2 regions of the Pseudomonas sp. IzPS59 genome follow, and region 1 is predicted to be linked to the other one. Evidence: predicted binding sites of a transcription regulator. Region 1 holds the regulator's gene; the other holds the start of a gene.
What was found. Region 1 encodes FliA, which starts transcription of late flagellar genes. Its sites were predicted from a motif close to CTAAAGTTTNNNNNNNNNNNGCCGNTAA; they were not measured.
Positions count from the first base shown of each region.

Region 2: a site for FliA is predicted at 3,943-3,970, ahead of IF189_RS00660 (methyl-accepting chemotaxis protein). Genes of this name have one in related genera too.

Region 1 is NZ_CP062251.1:1,780,044-1,788,023, reverse strand. Features, by position in the region: gene IF189_RS08090 (chemotaxis protein CheA) at 1-2,119, opposite strand, end outside; gene IF189_RS08085 (protein phosphatase CheZ) at 2,157-2,945, opposite strand; gene IF189_RS08080 (chemotaxis response regulator CheY) at 2,963-3,334, opposite strand; gene fliA (RNA polymerase sigma factor FliA) at 3,502-4,242, opposite strand; gene fleN (flagellar synthesis regulator FleN) at 4,239-5,069, opposite strand; gene flhF (flagellar biosynthesis protein FlhF) at 5,183-6,523, opposite strand; gene flhA (flagellar biosynthesis protein FlhA) at 6,535-7,980, opposite strand, start outside.
Region 2 is NZ_CP062251.1:132,078-140,057, reverse strand. Features, by position in the region: gene IF189_RS00670 (non-ribosomal peptide synthetase) at 1-1,396, shown strand, start outside; gene IF189_RS00665 (SRPBCC family protein) at 1,420-1,887, shown strand; gene IF189_RS00660 (methyl-accepting chemotaxis protein) at 1,947-3,827, opposite strand; gene IF189_RS00655 (sigma-70 family RNA polymerase sigma factor) at 4,139-4,639, shown strand; gene IF189_RS00650 (FecR domain-containing protein) at 4,639-5,649, shown strand; gene IF189_RS00645 (TonB-dependent siderophore receptor) at 5,736-7,980, shown strand, end outside.

The sequences.
Region 1 (7,980 bases):
CGAAGCCGATCCGCTGAGTGCCCACCGAAAGGATCACCACATGGCCTTCGCGCTGCTCTTCGTGAGCGGCGGAGCTGACCAGCCAGCGCTTGAGGTAGAACAATGGCAGCGCCTTGTCCCGCACGATCACCACTTCCTGGCCGTCCACCACGTTGGTGGTCGACAGGTCGAGGTGGAAGATTTCGTTGACGTTCACCAGCGGGAACGCGAACGCCTGGTTGCCGAGCATCACCATCAGGGTCGGCATGATCGCCAGCGTCAGCGGCACCTTGATGACGATCTTCGAGCCGGCGCCCTTGGTCGAGTAGATGTTGATCGAACCGTTGAGCTGGGAAATCTTGGTCTTCACCACGTCCATGCCGACACCACGGCCGGACACGTCGGAGATCTCGGTCTTGGTCGAGAAACCCGGAGCGAAAATCAGGTTGTAGCACTCGGTGTCGCTCAGGCGATCGGCGGCATCCTTGTCCATCACGCCGCGTTTCACGGCGATGGCGCGCAGGACATTCGGGTCCATGCCTTTGCCGTCGTCGGAGATCGACAGCAGGATGTGGTCGCCTTCCTGTTCAGCGGCCAGGATCACCTTGCCGCCACGGGCCTTGCCCGAGGCTTCGCGTTCTTCCGGCGACTCGATGCCGTGGTCGACCGCGTTGCGCACCAAGTGGACCAGCGGGTCGGCCAGTGCCTCGACGAGGTTCTTGTCGAGGTCGGTCTCTTCGCCCACCAGTTCCAGGTTGATTTCTTTCTTGAGCTGACGCGCGAGGTCGCGAACCAGACGCGGGAAGCGGCCGAAGACTTTCTTGATCGGCTGCATCCGGGTCTTCATGACTGCGGTCTGCAAGTCGGCGGTGACCACGTCGAGGTTCGACACGGCCTTCTGCATCGACTCGTCGCCGCTGTTCAGGCCCAGGCGCACCAGACGGTTACGCACCAGCACCAGCTCGCCGACCATGTTCATGATTTCGTCGAGACGTGCGGTGTCCACACGCACGGTGGTCTCGGCTTCGCTCGCCGGTTTTTCCGGTGGCGGAGTCGCCGGAGCACGGGCCGGAGCCGGTGCGGCAGCGGCAGCCGGTTTGGCCGGTTCGGCTTTAGGCTCAGGCGCTTTTGCAGCAGGTTTTGCCGCAGCGGCCGGGGCCTTGGCGGCAGGCGCTGCAACAGCCGAAGCATTGCCGGCCGTCACGACGGCACCGGTGGCGACGTCAGTGAACTTGCCTTTGCCATGCAGATCGTCGAGCAGCGATTCGAACTCGTGGTCGGTGATCAGATCGCTACCGGCTGCAGCCGCTGCCGGAGCAGCATTTGCATTCGAAGGGACGGACGCAATCGCCGACTCCAGCGCATCGACAGCAAAGTTACCCTTGCCGTGCAACTGATCGAGCAAGGCTTCGAATTCGTCGTCGGTGATGTCCGAGCTATCGCCCGCCGCCGGAGCCGCAGGCGCCGCGGCCGCCGGTGCCACGGCGTCGGCCGCGAACTGGCCCTTGCCGTGCAACTGGTCGAGCAGCGACTCGAACTCGGCGTCGGTGATTTCATCGCTGGCCGCTTCATCGGAAGCAGGCGCAGCGGCAGCCGCCGGGGCTTCGGCTTCGGCCTTGACGGCGTTCAGCGAGTCCAGCAGCTGTTCAAATTCGTTATCGGTGATGTCGCCGGAGTCGCCGGTTTCGTTTTCAACGACCAGCTCTTCGATCATCTCGGCCACAGGCGAAGCCGGAGCTTCGTCCGCCGATTGCGGTTCGGCCAGGCGCGCCAGGGCGGCCAGCAGTTCCGGGGTTGCAGCGGTAATCGGGCTGCGATCGCGGACTTCGCTGAACATGCTGTTCACCGCGTCCAGCGCTTCGAGCACCACGTCCATCAGTTCTGCATCTACGCGACGCTCACCCTTGCGCAGGATGTCGAACACGTTTTCGGCGATGTGACAGCACTCCACCAGCTCGTTGAGCTGAAGGAAGCCGGCGCCCCCTTTTACAGTGTGGAAACCGCGAAAAATTGCGTTGAGCAGATCTGCGTCATCCGGGCGGCTTTCCAGCTCGACCAGTTGTTCGGACAGTTGCTCAAGAATCTCGCCGGCCTCAACCAGGAAATCCTGAAGGATCTCTTCATCGGCGCCGAAGCTCATTAATGGGGTGCTCCTACAGGTCTAAAAACCCAGAAAACTAAAATCCAAGGCTGGATAGCAAATCGTCCACATCGTCCTGACCGGACACAACGTCTTCTCGTTTATCGGCATGAATCTGCGGACCTTCACCCTGCGAGAGATGTTTTTGTGGATCTTTTTCAGCGAGCATCGCCGCACGGTCATGTTCGATGCCCGCAAAGCGGTCAACCTGACTGGCCATAAGGACGAGTTTGAGCAGATTGCTTTCGACTTCGGTGACCAGTTGGGTCACGCGCTTGATCACTTGACCGGTGAGGTCCTGGTAATCCTGGGCCAGCAGGATGTCGTTGAGGTTGCTCGACACCGCGCGGTTGTCCGCGCTGCTGCGTGCCAGAAAACCGTCGACCCGACGCGCCAGTTCGCGGAACTCTTCAGCCCCGACTTCGCGGCGCATGAAACGTCCCCAGTCGGCACTCAACGCCTGGGCTTCATCAGCCAGACCATTGACCACCGGCGTGGCGCTTTCCACCAGATCCATGGTGCGGTTGGCCGCAGCTTCGGTCAGCTTGACCACATAGCCCAGGCGCTCGGTCGCATCAGTGATCTGCGACACTTCCTCGGCCTGCGGCATGTGCGGGTCGATCTGGAAGTTGACGATTGCACTGTGCAGTTCGCGCGTGAGCTTGCCGACTTCCTGGTACAGGCCACGGTCACGGGTCTGATTGAGCTCATGGATCAGTTGCACAGCGTCGCCGAACCTGCCTTTTTCAAGGCTTTCGACCAGTTCGACCGCGTGTTTTTTCAGCGTCGACTCGAAGTCGCCCTGTGAAGATTCTTTATGCTCCATAGCTCCCCCGCGCGTCATCAGCCGATGCGTTCGAAAATCTTCTCGATTTTTTCTTTCAGCGCCTGAGCCGTGAAAGGTTTGACCACGTAGCCGTTAACGCCGGCCTGGGCCGCTTCGATGATCTGCTCGCGCTTGGCTTCAGCGGTCACCATCAGCACCGGCAGGTGCTTGAGTTTTTCATCGGCGCGCACGTGACGCAGCAGGTCGATACCGGTCATGCCGGGCATGTTCCAGTCGGTCACCAGAAAGTCGATGCTGCCGCTGTTGAGCACCGGAATGGCGGTGGTGCCATCGTCGGCTTCAACGGTGTTGGTGAACCCGAGGTCACGCAACAGGTTCTTGATGATCCGCCGCATCGTTGAGAAGTCATCAACGATGAGGATTTTCATGTCTTTGTTCAATTCGACCTCCAAGCAGTCTTAAACGCGTCCAGCACCTGAACGCGCCATTTCAATCAATCCGGCAAAGCACTCGATGACTGTCTGGAGCACAACAGAGCAAGACCGGTGCCGTTCACCACCGCACCAGCCTCGTTCGCAGTGTCCCCACACTGCCTTCAGCGCGCTCGCCACTCCCCCAAACGCCCCCGCAAGCGGGCCGCGCACTGGCTGTGTAACTGGCTGACCCGCGATTCACTGACACCAAGGACTTCACCGATTTCCTTGAGGTTCAGCTCTTCGTCGTAGTACAGCGCCAACACCAGTCGCTCACGCTCCGGCAAATTGGCAATCGCGTCCGCCAGCGCCGCCTGGAAGCGTTCATCTTCCAGATCGCGTGACGGCTCAAGATGAGCACTGGCGCCATCCTCGTGCAGCCCTTCGTGTTCGCCGTCCTGCAACAGGTCGTCGAAACTGAACAGTCGGCTGCCCAGGGTGTCGTTCAAAATCCCGTAGTAATCGTCGAGACTCAACTGGAGTTCGGCCGCAACCTCGTGATCTTTAGCGTCACGGCCGGTTTTAGCTTCAATCGAGCGAATCGCGTCGCTGACCATACGGGTATTGCGGTGAACCGAGCGCGGTGCCCAGTCCCCCTTGCGTACTTCATCGAGCATCGCGCCGCGGATCCGGATGCCCGCGTACGTTTCGAAACTGGCACCCTTGCTGGCGTCGTATTTGGTCGAGACTTCGAGCAGGCCGATCATCCCGGCCTGAATCAGGTCTTCGACCTGCACACTGGCCGGCAACCGCGCCAGCAAGTGGTAGGCGATGCGTTTGACCAGTGGCGCGTAACGCTCGATCAGCTCGTACTGCGCGTCACGCGCCGACTTTTTGTAAAGGTTCATACCGCTGGCGGTCATAGCACAGGTCCTGCCGTTTGCTGCACGAGGCGCTCGACGAAAAATTCGAGATGGCCGCGCGGGTTGGCGGGCAGCGGCCAGGTGTCGACCTTTTGCGCGATCGCCTTGAATGCCAGTGCGCACTTGGAACGCGGGAAGGCTTCATAGACCGCACGCTGCTTCTGCACCGCCTTGCGCACGCTTTCGTCGTAAGGCACCGCACCGACGTATTGTAAGGCGACGTCGAGGAAGCGATCCGTGACCTTGGTCAACTTCGCGAACAGGTTGCGACCTTCCTGCGGGCTCTGGGCCATGTTGGCCAGGACGCGGAAGCGGTTCATGCCGTAATCGCGGTTGAGCAGCTTGATCAGTGCGTAGGCGTCGGTGATCGAGGTCGGCTCGTCGCAGACCACCAGCAACACTTCTTGCGCCGCGCGAACGAAACTGACTACCGAGTCACCAATACCCGCAGCGGTGTCGATCACCAGCACGTCGAGGTTGTCGCCGATGTCACTGAATGCCTGAATCAGACCGGCATGCTGGGCCGGGCTCAGGTGAACCATGCTTTGCGTGCCGGAAGCGGCCGGCACGATGCGGATCCCGCCGGGACCTTGCAACAGCACGTCGCGCAGCTCGCAGCGGCCCTCGATCACATCGGCCAAAGTACGTTTGGGCGTCAGGCCCAGCAGAACGTCGACGTTCGCCAGACCCAGGTCGGCATCCAGCAGCATGACCCGACGGCCAAGCTCTGCCAGCGCCAGGGACAAGTTCACTGACACGTTAGTCTTGCCGACGCCACCTTTGCCGCCGGTCACCGCGATCACCTGTACGGGATGCATGCTGCCCATGTTATTTCTTTACCTTGTCTTGCATAGACGGAGGCCACATTACTGGCTGCGCGTTCACAACCGGAACAATGCGTGGCAGACCATCGATGTAGGTACAAAAACTGTTCATTACCTCAGCCAACCTGCTTGGTCGGGCTGTGGTAGATATCAGCGAACATGTCAGCCATGGCTTCTTCGCTGGGTTCTTCCTGCATTTGCACGCTGACGGCGCGGCTGACCAATTGATGACGGCGCGGCAGATGCAGATCATCCGGAATCCGTGGGCCATCGGTCAGGTAGGCGACCGGCAGTTCATGACTGATCGCCAGGCTCAGCACTTCGCCAAGGCTGGCCGTCTCATCCAGTTTAGTCAGGATGCACCCGGCGAGCCCGCAACGCTTGTAACTGTGATAAGCGGCGGTTAGAACCTGTTTCTGGCTGGTGGTTGCCAGTACCAGATAATTTTTCGACCGAATGCCACGACCGGCCAGGCTTTCCAGTTGCATGCGCAGTGCCGGATCGCTGGCCTGCAGGCCGGCGGTGTCGATCAGCACCACGCGTTTGCGCAGCAGAGGATCCAGCGCCTGCACCAGGGACTGGCCCGGGTCGACGTGGGTCACCGACACATTGAGGATCCGGCCCAGGGTTTTCAACTGTTCCTGAGCGCCGATGCGGAAACTGTCCATGCTCACCAGCGCAATGTTCTGCGCGCCGTACTTGAGTACGTAGCGGGCAGCCAGTTTGGCGAGGGTGGTGGTCTTGCCCATGCCGGCCGGGCCGACCATGGCAATCACACCGCCCTCTTCCAGCGGCTCGACTTCCGGTGTGGCGATCATCCGCGCCAGGTGCGCCAGCAACATGCGCCAGGCCTGACGAGGCTCTTCGATATCGCTGGTCAGTGCCAGCAGGTCGCGGGACAACGGACCGGACAAGCCGATGCGCTGCAGACGGCGATACAGATTCGCCTGAGCCGGACGGCTGCCTTGCAGCTGATTCCAGGCCAGGGTGCCGAGCTGAACTTCCATCAGCTCGCGCAGGCTGTTGAGTTCGAAACGCATCGAATCCAGCGCACGCGGATCGACGCCAGCGGCAGCCGGCGCAGGTGCCGGGGCTGGACGGGCCGGTGCGGCGTACGTCGGTTCTGTCAGAGGCTCGGCAGCCGTCAGCGGCAGGCCGGCGGTCAATGGCAGACCGGAGAACAACTGGCGATTGGTGTTGCCGTCGGCCTCACCACGCATGCTCAGCTCGGCCTGGGCGGTGACGATGCGCGACTGAGTCTTGCGCAGCTCGTCTTCGAGTTCCATGTTCGGAACCCGTGGCGCCAGCGCCGACAGTTTGTAATCCAGCGCCGCCGTCAGCTCGACGCCGCCGGCAATGCGGCGGTTGCCAATGATGGCGGCATCAGCGCCCAGCTCATCACGAACCAGCTTCATGGCCTGACGCATATCGGCGGCGAAAAAACGCTTAACTTGCATAAACCACTACCTCAGCCGTTGGGCCCTACTGTCGCAACGATGGTCACTTGCTTGTTGTCCGGAATTTCCTGGTAGGCCAGCACATGCAGTCCGGGAACTGCCAGGCGACCAAAGCGCGAGAGCATCGCGCGAACCGGGCCTGCTACCAACAGGATCACCGGCTGACCTTGCATTTCCTGACGCTGCGCCGCTTCGATGAGCGAACGTTGCAGCTTCTCGGCCATGCTTGGCTCCAGCAGAACGCCCTCTTCCGAGCCTTGTCCTGCCTTCTGCAGACTATTGAGCAATATTTGTTCCAACCTTGGCTCCAGCGTGATGACTGGCAGCTCGGACTCAGTCCCTACAATGCTTTGGACGATTGCACGGGATACGCCAACCCGCACAGCGGCCACCAAAGCGGCGGTATCTTGACTCTTGGCGGCATTGTTGGCGATGGCTTCGGCAATGCTGCGGATGTCGCGCACCGGCACGTGTTCGGCGAGCAGCGCCTGCAACACTTTCAGCAGCTGCGACAACGTGACCACACCCGGCACCAGCTCTTCCGCCAGTTTCGGCGAGCTCTTGGCCAGCAATTGCATGAGTTGCTGCACTTCCTCGTGGCCGATCAGCTCGCTGGAGTGCTTGTACAGAATCTGGTTCAAGTGGGTGGCGACCACGGTACTGGCGTCCACCACGGTGTAACCGAGCGATTGCGCCTGGGCGCGCTGGCTGACTTCGATCCACACCGCCTCCAGGCCGAAAGCCGGATCTTTGGCGGTGATGCCGTTGAGCGTGCCGTAGACCTGCCCCGGGTTGATCGCCAGTTCGCGATCCGGGTAGATCTCGGCCTCGGCCAGAATCACCCCCATCAGGGTCAGGCGATAGGCGCTCGGTGCCAGATCGAGGTTGTCGCGGATGTGCACGGTCGGCATCAGGAAGCCCAGATCCTGCGAGAGCTTCTTGCGCACGCCCTTGATCCGCGCCAGCAACTGGCCGCCCTGATTGCGGTCCACCAGCGGAATCAGGCGATAGCCGACTTCCAGGCCGATCATGTCGATGGGCGTCACGTCGTCCCAGCCCAGCTCTTTGGTTTCCATGGCGCGGGCTGGCGACGGCAGCAGTTCCTGCTGACGCTTGACCTCTTCCAGCGCCTGCACCTTGGCCACGTTCTGCTTCTTCCAGAACAGGTAAGCACCACCGGCAGCCAGTGCGGCCATGGTCAGGAACGAGAAGTGCGGCATGCCCGGCACCAGGCCCATGACCGCCATCAGACCGGCCGCCACCGCCAGCGCTTTCGGCGAAGCGAACATCTGGCGATTGATCTGCTTACCCATGTCTTCCGAACCGGAAGCACGGGTCACCATGATCGCTGCAGCTGTAGATAACAACAGTGATGGCAATTGCGCCACTAAACCGTCACCGATGGTCAGCAAGGCGTAAACCTTGCCCGCGTCAGCGAAGGACATGTTGTGCTGGAA
Region 2 (7,980 bases), 1.6 Mb from region 1:
CGCCAACGCCGATGAAGCGTTGCTGCTGGAGATCTGGGGCGAACTGCTGGAGCTGCCGACCAGCGACATTTCCACCGATGAAAGCTTCTTCAATCTCGGCGGTCACTCGATTCTGCTGTCGCGCATGCTCCTGCGTCTGCGGGAGGAATTCGGTCGCAGCATCTCGATCAACCGCTTCATCGAACTGCCGACCATCGCCAAGCTCGCCACGCTGGTGCGCGGCACCGATGACAGCGCAGTGCTCAGCGCCCAGGCCATGGCCGACGCCGAGCGACCGCTGGATATCGAGCCATTGCCGATCAGCCGCATGGGCGATTTGCACAAGGTAATCGTCACCGGCGCCAACAGTTTTGTCGGCGTGCACATCGTCGAGGCGCTGCTGGGATGGGGCGCCAGCGAGGTGGCGTGCCTGGTGCGCGACGGCGGCGGGCAAACGGCGGCGCAGCGATTTGCCCAATCGTTGCGAGAGAACCGGCTGGAGCATCTGGACCTGAGTCGGGTGCGGGTCTATTCGGCAGACATCACCCGGCCGCAACTGGGCCTGGCTGATGCGGACTTCGAGCGACTGGATCGCGAGTTCGGCGCGCTGGTGCACAACGCGGCGAACGTCAATCACGTCCTCGATTACGAGTCGCTGGCGGCGGACAACGTCGAGCCGGTTTTCGAACTGCTCAGGTTGTGCGAAGGCCGCAGCAAGAAGGTGTTCAATTTCATCTCGACGCTGTCGGCCTCCAGCACTGTCGACGACGCGGGCCGGGTGCTGGAATTGCCCGCTGCACCGACGCCGCCGATCTACATCCGCAACGGCTACAACCTGTCGAAATGGGTCGGCGAACGAATCCTCGAACGGGCGCGGGAGCGTGGGGTACGGGTCAATCTGTATCGGCCCGGCAACATCAGTTTCAACAGCCTCAGCGGCGTCTGCCAACCGCACAAGAACCGTTTGATGCTGATGCTCAAGGGCTCGATCCAGCTCGGCCAGGTGCCGGCCTTCGCGCTGAACTTCGACCTGATGCCGGTGGACTTTCTCGCCCGCTTCATCGCCTTCCACGCCAGCCGTTACTCGCCCGAACGAGCGGTGTTCAACCTGCATAACCCGGAGCCCCTGAGCTGGGATGCCTACGTCGCGTCGTTCCGCGAAACCGGCAGCGAGTTTGCGCTGGTCAGCGTCGCCGACTGGCAACAGCAACTGGGCCGGGTCGATGCCGACAACGCGCTGTTCGGCGTACTCGGTTTCTACCTCAACGGCTTCGAGGAAGACATCGGCGACATCTCCCTGATCGGCCACGCCAACGCCCAGGCCGGCGTGCAACAGATGGGCGCGCACTACCCGGAAAAATCCCCGGCGCTGCTGCGTCGCGGCTGCGACTACCTGAAAGAAATCAACTTCATCTGACTCAACCACCAAGGAGCAACACCATGAGCAATCTGCAACCCGACACCCTGATCAAAAACCCTCACGGCTGCCACGTCGTGTCTTCGGTGGAAGTGCCGGTGGACGCCAGACAAGCGTGGGCGGTGGTCGGAAAATTCGACGGCTTTGATCGTTTCATTCCGGCCCTGTCGCACATCGAGATGACCGGCGAAGGCGTGTCTTCGCTGCGCAAGAAATTCTTCAAGGATGGCAACGTGGTGGTCGAGCAACTCAACTCCCGGGATGAGCAGGCGCTGAGCATGACCTGGACCACGATCTACAACACCTTGGGCGTGGCCAATTTGTGGGCGGCGATGAATGTGGAATCGCTGGGCGCGGGCAAATCGCGGGCGACCTGGACGATCATCGCCGAGCCGGCCAGCGGTGGGCCGGAAGCGCTGCCGGGGTTCAAGGATTTCGTCCAGGGGTTTGCCGATGATGCGATGGGCAATGTGCTGAAGCTGTTTGTGTAAGGCATGAAAAAGCCCGCTGCGGATCACTCCGCAGCGGGCTGCTTTTTGACCGCAGGCAATCAGATCTTGAAGCTGTCGACCAGTTGTTTCAAACGGTTGGCCTGCTGCGACAACGCATCGCAATCCTTCAACGTTTCATTGAGGTTGGCCACGCTCTGCTGGTTCAGCAGGTTGATCTGGTTGACGTCGACATTGAGGGTTTCCACCACGGCGGTCTGCTCTTCGGTCGCCGCTGCCACCGATTGGTTCATGCCGTCGATTTCGCCGATGCGCTGGGTCACGCTGACCAGACGCAGACCGGCCTGGTTCGCCACTTCCACGCTCTCTTCGCTGGACGCCTGACTGGCGTTCATGGTGGTCACCGCTTCACGGGAGCCGACCTGCAGCGAGGTGATCATCTTGTGGATTTCTTCCGCCGACTCTTGGGTACGGTGAGCGAGGTTGCGCACCTCGTCCGCCACCACCGCAAAACCACGTCCTGCTTCACCGGCACGGGCCGCTTCGATGGCCGCGTTGAGCGCCAGCAGGTTGGTCTGCTGGGAGATGCCTTTGATCACATCGAGAATGTGGCCGATGTTGTCGGTGCTCGCATTCAGGGTTTCGATCTGGGTGCACGACAGGCTGATCTTCTGCGACAGCTCGGTCATCGCCTGAATCGTCTGCTCGACCACCTGACGGCCGTCATCGGCCTGCTCGCTCGCGCCGCTGGCGTGTTGCGAAGCATCGGCGGCGTTACGGGCGATTTCCTGGGTGGCGGCACCCAGTTGATTGATCGCGGCAGCCACGCTGTTGGTGCGGGCGCTTTGCTCGTCGGAACCGATGATCGAGGCGTTGGACGATGCCATCACCCGTTGCGACAGGTCGTGTACATGACGAGTCGCGGAAGACACTTCGGAAATGGACGCGTGAATCCGCTCCACGAACTGGTTGAATGAACTGCCCAGCTCGCCAAACTCATCCTTACTTTCCACTACCAGACGACGGGTCAGGTCACCTTCACCCTGGGCAATGTCCTGCATCGCGCGGCCCATGGTGATCAGCGGACGCATCAGCACGGTGATCAGCAGACTCAGGAAGACTGCAATCGCACCCACTGCGACGAACATCGCGATCAGTGCCGAAGTACGGAACTGGCTGAGTGCTGCGTAGGCCTTGTCGCGATCGATCGACAGACCGATGTACCACTCGGCATTCGGCAGACCCGTGACCGGGGTGAACGACAGGATGCGCTCCTGGCCGTTGAGCACCACATTCTGGTTGCCCTTCTGGATGCGCACATCGGCGTTCGGGTAGATGTCCTTGAGGTTCTTCATCACCTGATCTTTATCCGGGCTGACGATCACCTGACCGTCACCGCTGACCAGGAACGCGTGGCCCAGGCCACCGAAGTCCACCGAGTTGATGATCTTCACCAGGGTTTCCAGGCTCAGGTCACCGCCCACTACGCCGAGCAGCTCGCCGTTCTTTTTCACCGGCATGGCGATGGTCACCACCAGACCGCCAACGGCGGCCATGTATGGCGGGGTCAGCATGGTCTGGTCAGCGGCCACGGCCTGCTTGTACCAGGGACGCTGACGCGGGTCGTAGCCGTCCGGCATCTTCGCGTCAGGGCGCTGGGTGAACACACCGTTGGCCTGGCCGACGTAGGTGAACTGGAAGTTCGAGGTGAAGGCCGGTTGATCGACCAGCCCCGGGAAGTCGGCGTTCTTGCCTTGATGGGCAACGTTCTGCGCGAGGTTTTCCAGCACCAGAATCCGCCCGCTCATCCAGTTCTGCACACTGCTGGCGGTCAGGTCGCCGGCCTGCTGGACGGAGGACTGCAGGTTCTGGCGAATGGTGTTTCGCTGCAGATAGTCGTTGTACAAAGTGAACAGCGCGAACGCCAGGACCACGACGCCCGAGGCGGCCAACAGGATTTTATGGCTGAACTTGAGATTCATTTCATGGGACTTCTTATGCCAAAAGTGGGGATGCGTTCCGGATGCAACATTCCATGTACAGCGCAGGCAGCGTTCTAATGGCTGCTCTACTTTGGTGCACGCATGTCTCACCAGTCTGTCGGCACGACTCGGAGAAAACTTAGCGTTTTGTAGGAAATGGACGGCATTTCTGCCAGCTTCCCGCCGAACGGCGTGCCAGAGCGTTCGCCTGTCATTTTTTGATGACTGTTTTGCAGCGTCGGTTGCAAATTCTGTAACCCTTGATGACAATGCGACTAATTATCATTTGTGACGTTCGGGCTGTCGCGTTCATGTCCTCACCTGAGTTTGCAGTACAGGCGCTTTACAGTAGTCATCACGGCTGGCTCAACGGCTGGTTGCGCGCGCGACTGGGCAATGCGGCCGATGCGGCGGATCTGGCCCAGGACACTTTCGTGCGCCTGCTGCAACGCACCGAACGTCTCGAACTCAAGGCGCCCCGCGCGTTTCTGCGCACCATCGCTCGCGGGCTGGTGATCGACCATTGGCGACGCGAGGAAATCGAGCGCGCGTACCTGGAAACCATCGCTCACTTGCCCGAAGCCGAGACACCCAGCGCTGAAGCCCGCGCGCTGGTGATCGAACTGCTGGAAAGCATTGCCCGCATGCTCGAGGGGCTGAAGCCCAAAGTGCGTCAGGCATTTCTGCTGGCGCAGTGCGAAGGTTTGACCCACAAGCAGATCGCCGAGCAGATGGGCCTGTCCTTGCGCTCGGTGGAACGCTACGTCGCCGATGCGCTGTATCACTGCTACGTGTTGCGGTACGAAAGCTGATGCCGGTGGATAACTTGTCAGTCGTCCGCAGCGCCGAGCCACAGCAGAAAGTGGTCAAACAGGCGATCCACTGGCTGCTGCGTCTGCGCAATAACCACGGCAATCCGCGCCTGAACCACCAATGTGAACAATGGCGCGCCGAGCACCATGATCACGAAGTGGCCTGGCAACGGGTGCAGTCGTTGCAAAGTGAGCTGACCCGAAATCTGCGCGCCGTTCCGGGTGCGCAAGTAGCATTCAACACACTGGAAAACAGTGCGCAGAGCCTGGGTCGCCGTCAGGCGTTGAAGCTGTTGTCCGGCGCGTTGTTGATGGGCTCCGCCGCGTGGCTGGCCAAAGACACGTCAGCCTGGCAGCAGTGGAGCGCCGATTACGCTACCGCCACCGGCGAGCGCCGCGGATTCCAGTTGCGCGACGGTACGCGGATCGAACTGAACACGGCCAGCGCCGTGGACCTCGATTACACGGCGCAACAGCGGCTGATCAAACTGACTCGGGGCGAGATCATCGTAACCTGCGGCGCCGGCGGAGGTTCGGTGGTCGATCGACCGCTGCGAGTGCAAAGTCGTCATGGCACCTATGAGCCGTTCGACGCGCGCTTCATCCTGCGTCAGGAAGGTGCTTGCACGCGCCTGAGCGTCACCAGTGGCCGGGTCGCAATTCTTTCGCCGCGGACGAGTGCTGGCGCTTCCACCGAGGTGCTTGCCGGTCAGAGTTATTTGATCGACCACCATCAAGTGCGTCCCGCTCCACCGCTGGACATGGATGCCGGCGCCTGGATCGACGGACTTATCGTGACGCGCAATATGCGCCTGGGCGATTTCCTCAATGAGGTTGGCCGCTATCGTCAGGGCTTCCTGAATTGCGCTCCGCAAGTGGCGGATCTGCGCTTGTCCGGCGTGTTCCGTCTCGATGACACCGACAAGTTGCTGGCGATTTTGCCGCAGACGCTGCCGGTGCAATTGCGCTATCGCACCCGCTGGTGGGTAACGCTGGAACGAGCGGTCTGAATTTTTTTGGCGGGTTTTCGCGGCACAGCCGGCTTAGTCAGTAAGCACTTCAATTCAGCCTTCGCGACTTGCCACGGAAACCTACAATGACTGCGCGCGTTACCTGTAAGAACCCTCTGAATTTCACTGCCGAAACGGGCCTTCTGCGCCAAGCGATTCGGGCCGCGTTGTTCTCCACCGCACTGGGCGTCGGCCTGCTGCCGAACCTGAGCGTCGCGGCGAGCGCCAGTGAGGTCGGCAGCCACCGCTACAACATCGCCGCCGGGCCAATGGGCGAGGCGCTGAATCAGTTTGCGCGCCAGGCCGGCATTACCTTGTCGATGACCCCGCAGCAAACTCAGGGCCGACAATCACCCGGCGTGCAGGGCGAGTATTCGACCGATCAGGCGTTGAGTCATCTGCTGGGCGGCTCAGGTCTGGAGGCGGTCAGCCAGGACGGCAGCAGCTACGTCCTGCGCTCAATTGCGGAAACCGAAGCACTGGCCCTGCCAACCACCGATATCAAAGGCTTCGCCCTCGGCAACGCACTGGGCAGCATGGACGGCTACAACGCGACGCACAGTCAGATCGCCACCAAAACCAGTACCGCGCTGCTGGAAACGTCGCAAAGCGTGTCGGTGGTCACCCGCGAACAAATGGATGATCAGGGCTCGCAAACCGTGTCCCAGGCCATGCGCTACACCCCTGGCGTGCTGACCAACCCCTATGGCGCCACGCACCGTTACGACTACGTGGCGATGCGCGGTTTCAACGATGGCTCGGTGGATAACATCTACCTCGACGGCCTCAAGTCGATGGGCGACAGCGGCACCTACAGCACCATGCAGGTCGATCCGTATTTCCTCGAGCGCGTCGATATCCTGAAGGGCCCGTCGTCTGTGCTCTATGGTCGTAGCTCGCCGGGCGGGCTGGTGGCGTTGACCAGCAAGAAACCGTTGTACGAGGCCTATCACCAGGTTCAAGCCACGGTTGGCACTCAGGGCCAACGCGGTGTCGGTTTTGACTTCAGCGGCCCGGTCGATGACGACAAGCGCATCGCCTATCGTCTGATCGGTTTGACGGATCAGTCCGACACGCAATTCGACCACAACAAGGAAAAGCGCTTCGCTCTCGCGCCGACGGTCAGCATCGATTTCAACGAAGACACTTCGCTGACCCTGCAGGCGTATCTGCAGCATGACCCGGATGGCGGCTATCACGGTGGCGTGCCGGCCGACGGCACGATTCATCAGCGCAACGGCAATCGCATCTCGTCGCATTTCTTCGAAGGCGAACCGGGGGTCGATGGTTACTCCCGCGATCAGCAGTCGTTCGGCTATCAGTTCGAACATCGCTTCAACGACGTCTTCACCGCGCGGCAGAATTTCCGTTACCTCGACTCCAAAGTGAACATGGATCAGGTGTACGCCTATGGCTGGACGTCGCCGACCAGCAATGAGCTGAATCGCTACTACACCGGCGGTGACGAACGCCTGCACGCGTTCATCGTCGACAACATGCTCCAGGCCGAATTCTTCACCGGTGCGACCAAGCACACGGTGCTGATGGGGGCGGACTATCAGCGGCGCAAAACCGTGGTCGACTGGACCAGCGGTGGCCTGGCACCAATCAATGCGTTCAATCCGGTGTACGGCAACGCCGCCATCGATATGTACGGCGAGACCAGTTATCTGCGTCGTCTGGAGCAGACCGGGGTTTACCTGCAAGACCTGATTGAAATGGACAAATGGCGCTTCTCGCTGGGTCTGCGTCAGGACTGGGTAGAGACGTCCGAGGAGAACCGGATTGCCGAGGCGGGCCGCCCGGTCGGCACCGAGGTCAGCGACAAGCGCACCAAACTGACTGGCCGTGTCGGGGCACTCTATCTGTTCGATAACGGCCTGGCGCCGTACATCAGCTACTCGGAGTCATTCAACCCGAACTCCTATGCCGACAGCGCCGGTAATCCGCTGGCCCCAACGGATGGCACGCAGTGGGAAGCGGGTCTGAAGTATCAGCCACCTGGCACCGACAATCTGTTCACGGCCTCGCTGTTTCGCATCGATCAGGAAAACCTGGCAACCAAGCTGCCGCAGGAAAATTTCTATCGCGCTGTAGGCGCTGTTCGCTCCCAGGGTCTGGAACTGGAAGCGCATATGCAGCTCACCGACAACCTGAAAGTGCTCGGGAGCTACACCTTCACTGACATCGAGTACTCGAAGTCGATGGTCAGCACCCTGAGCACCCCGACCAACGTGATCGAGAACAAAGGCAACTCGCCAACCCAGGCACCGCGACACATGGCTTCGCTATGGGCGGACTACAAGTTCGACAGTGCGGCGCTTGATGGCG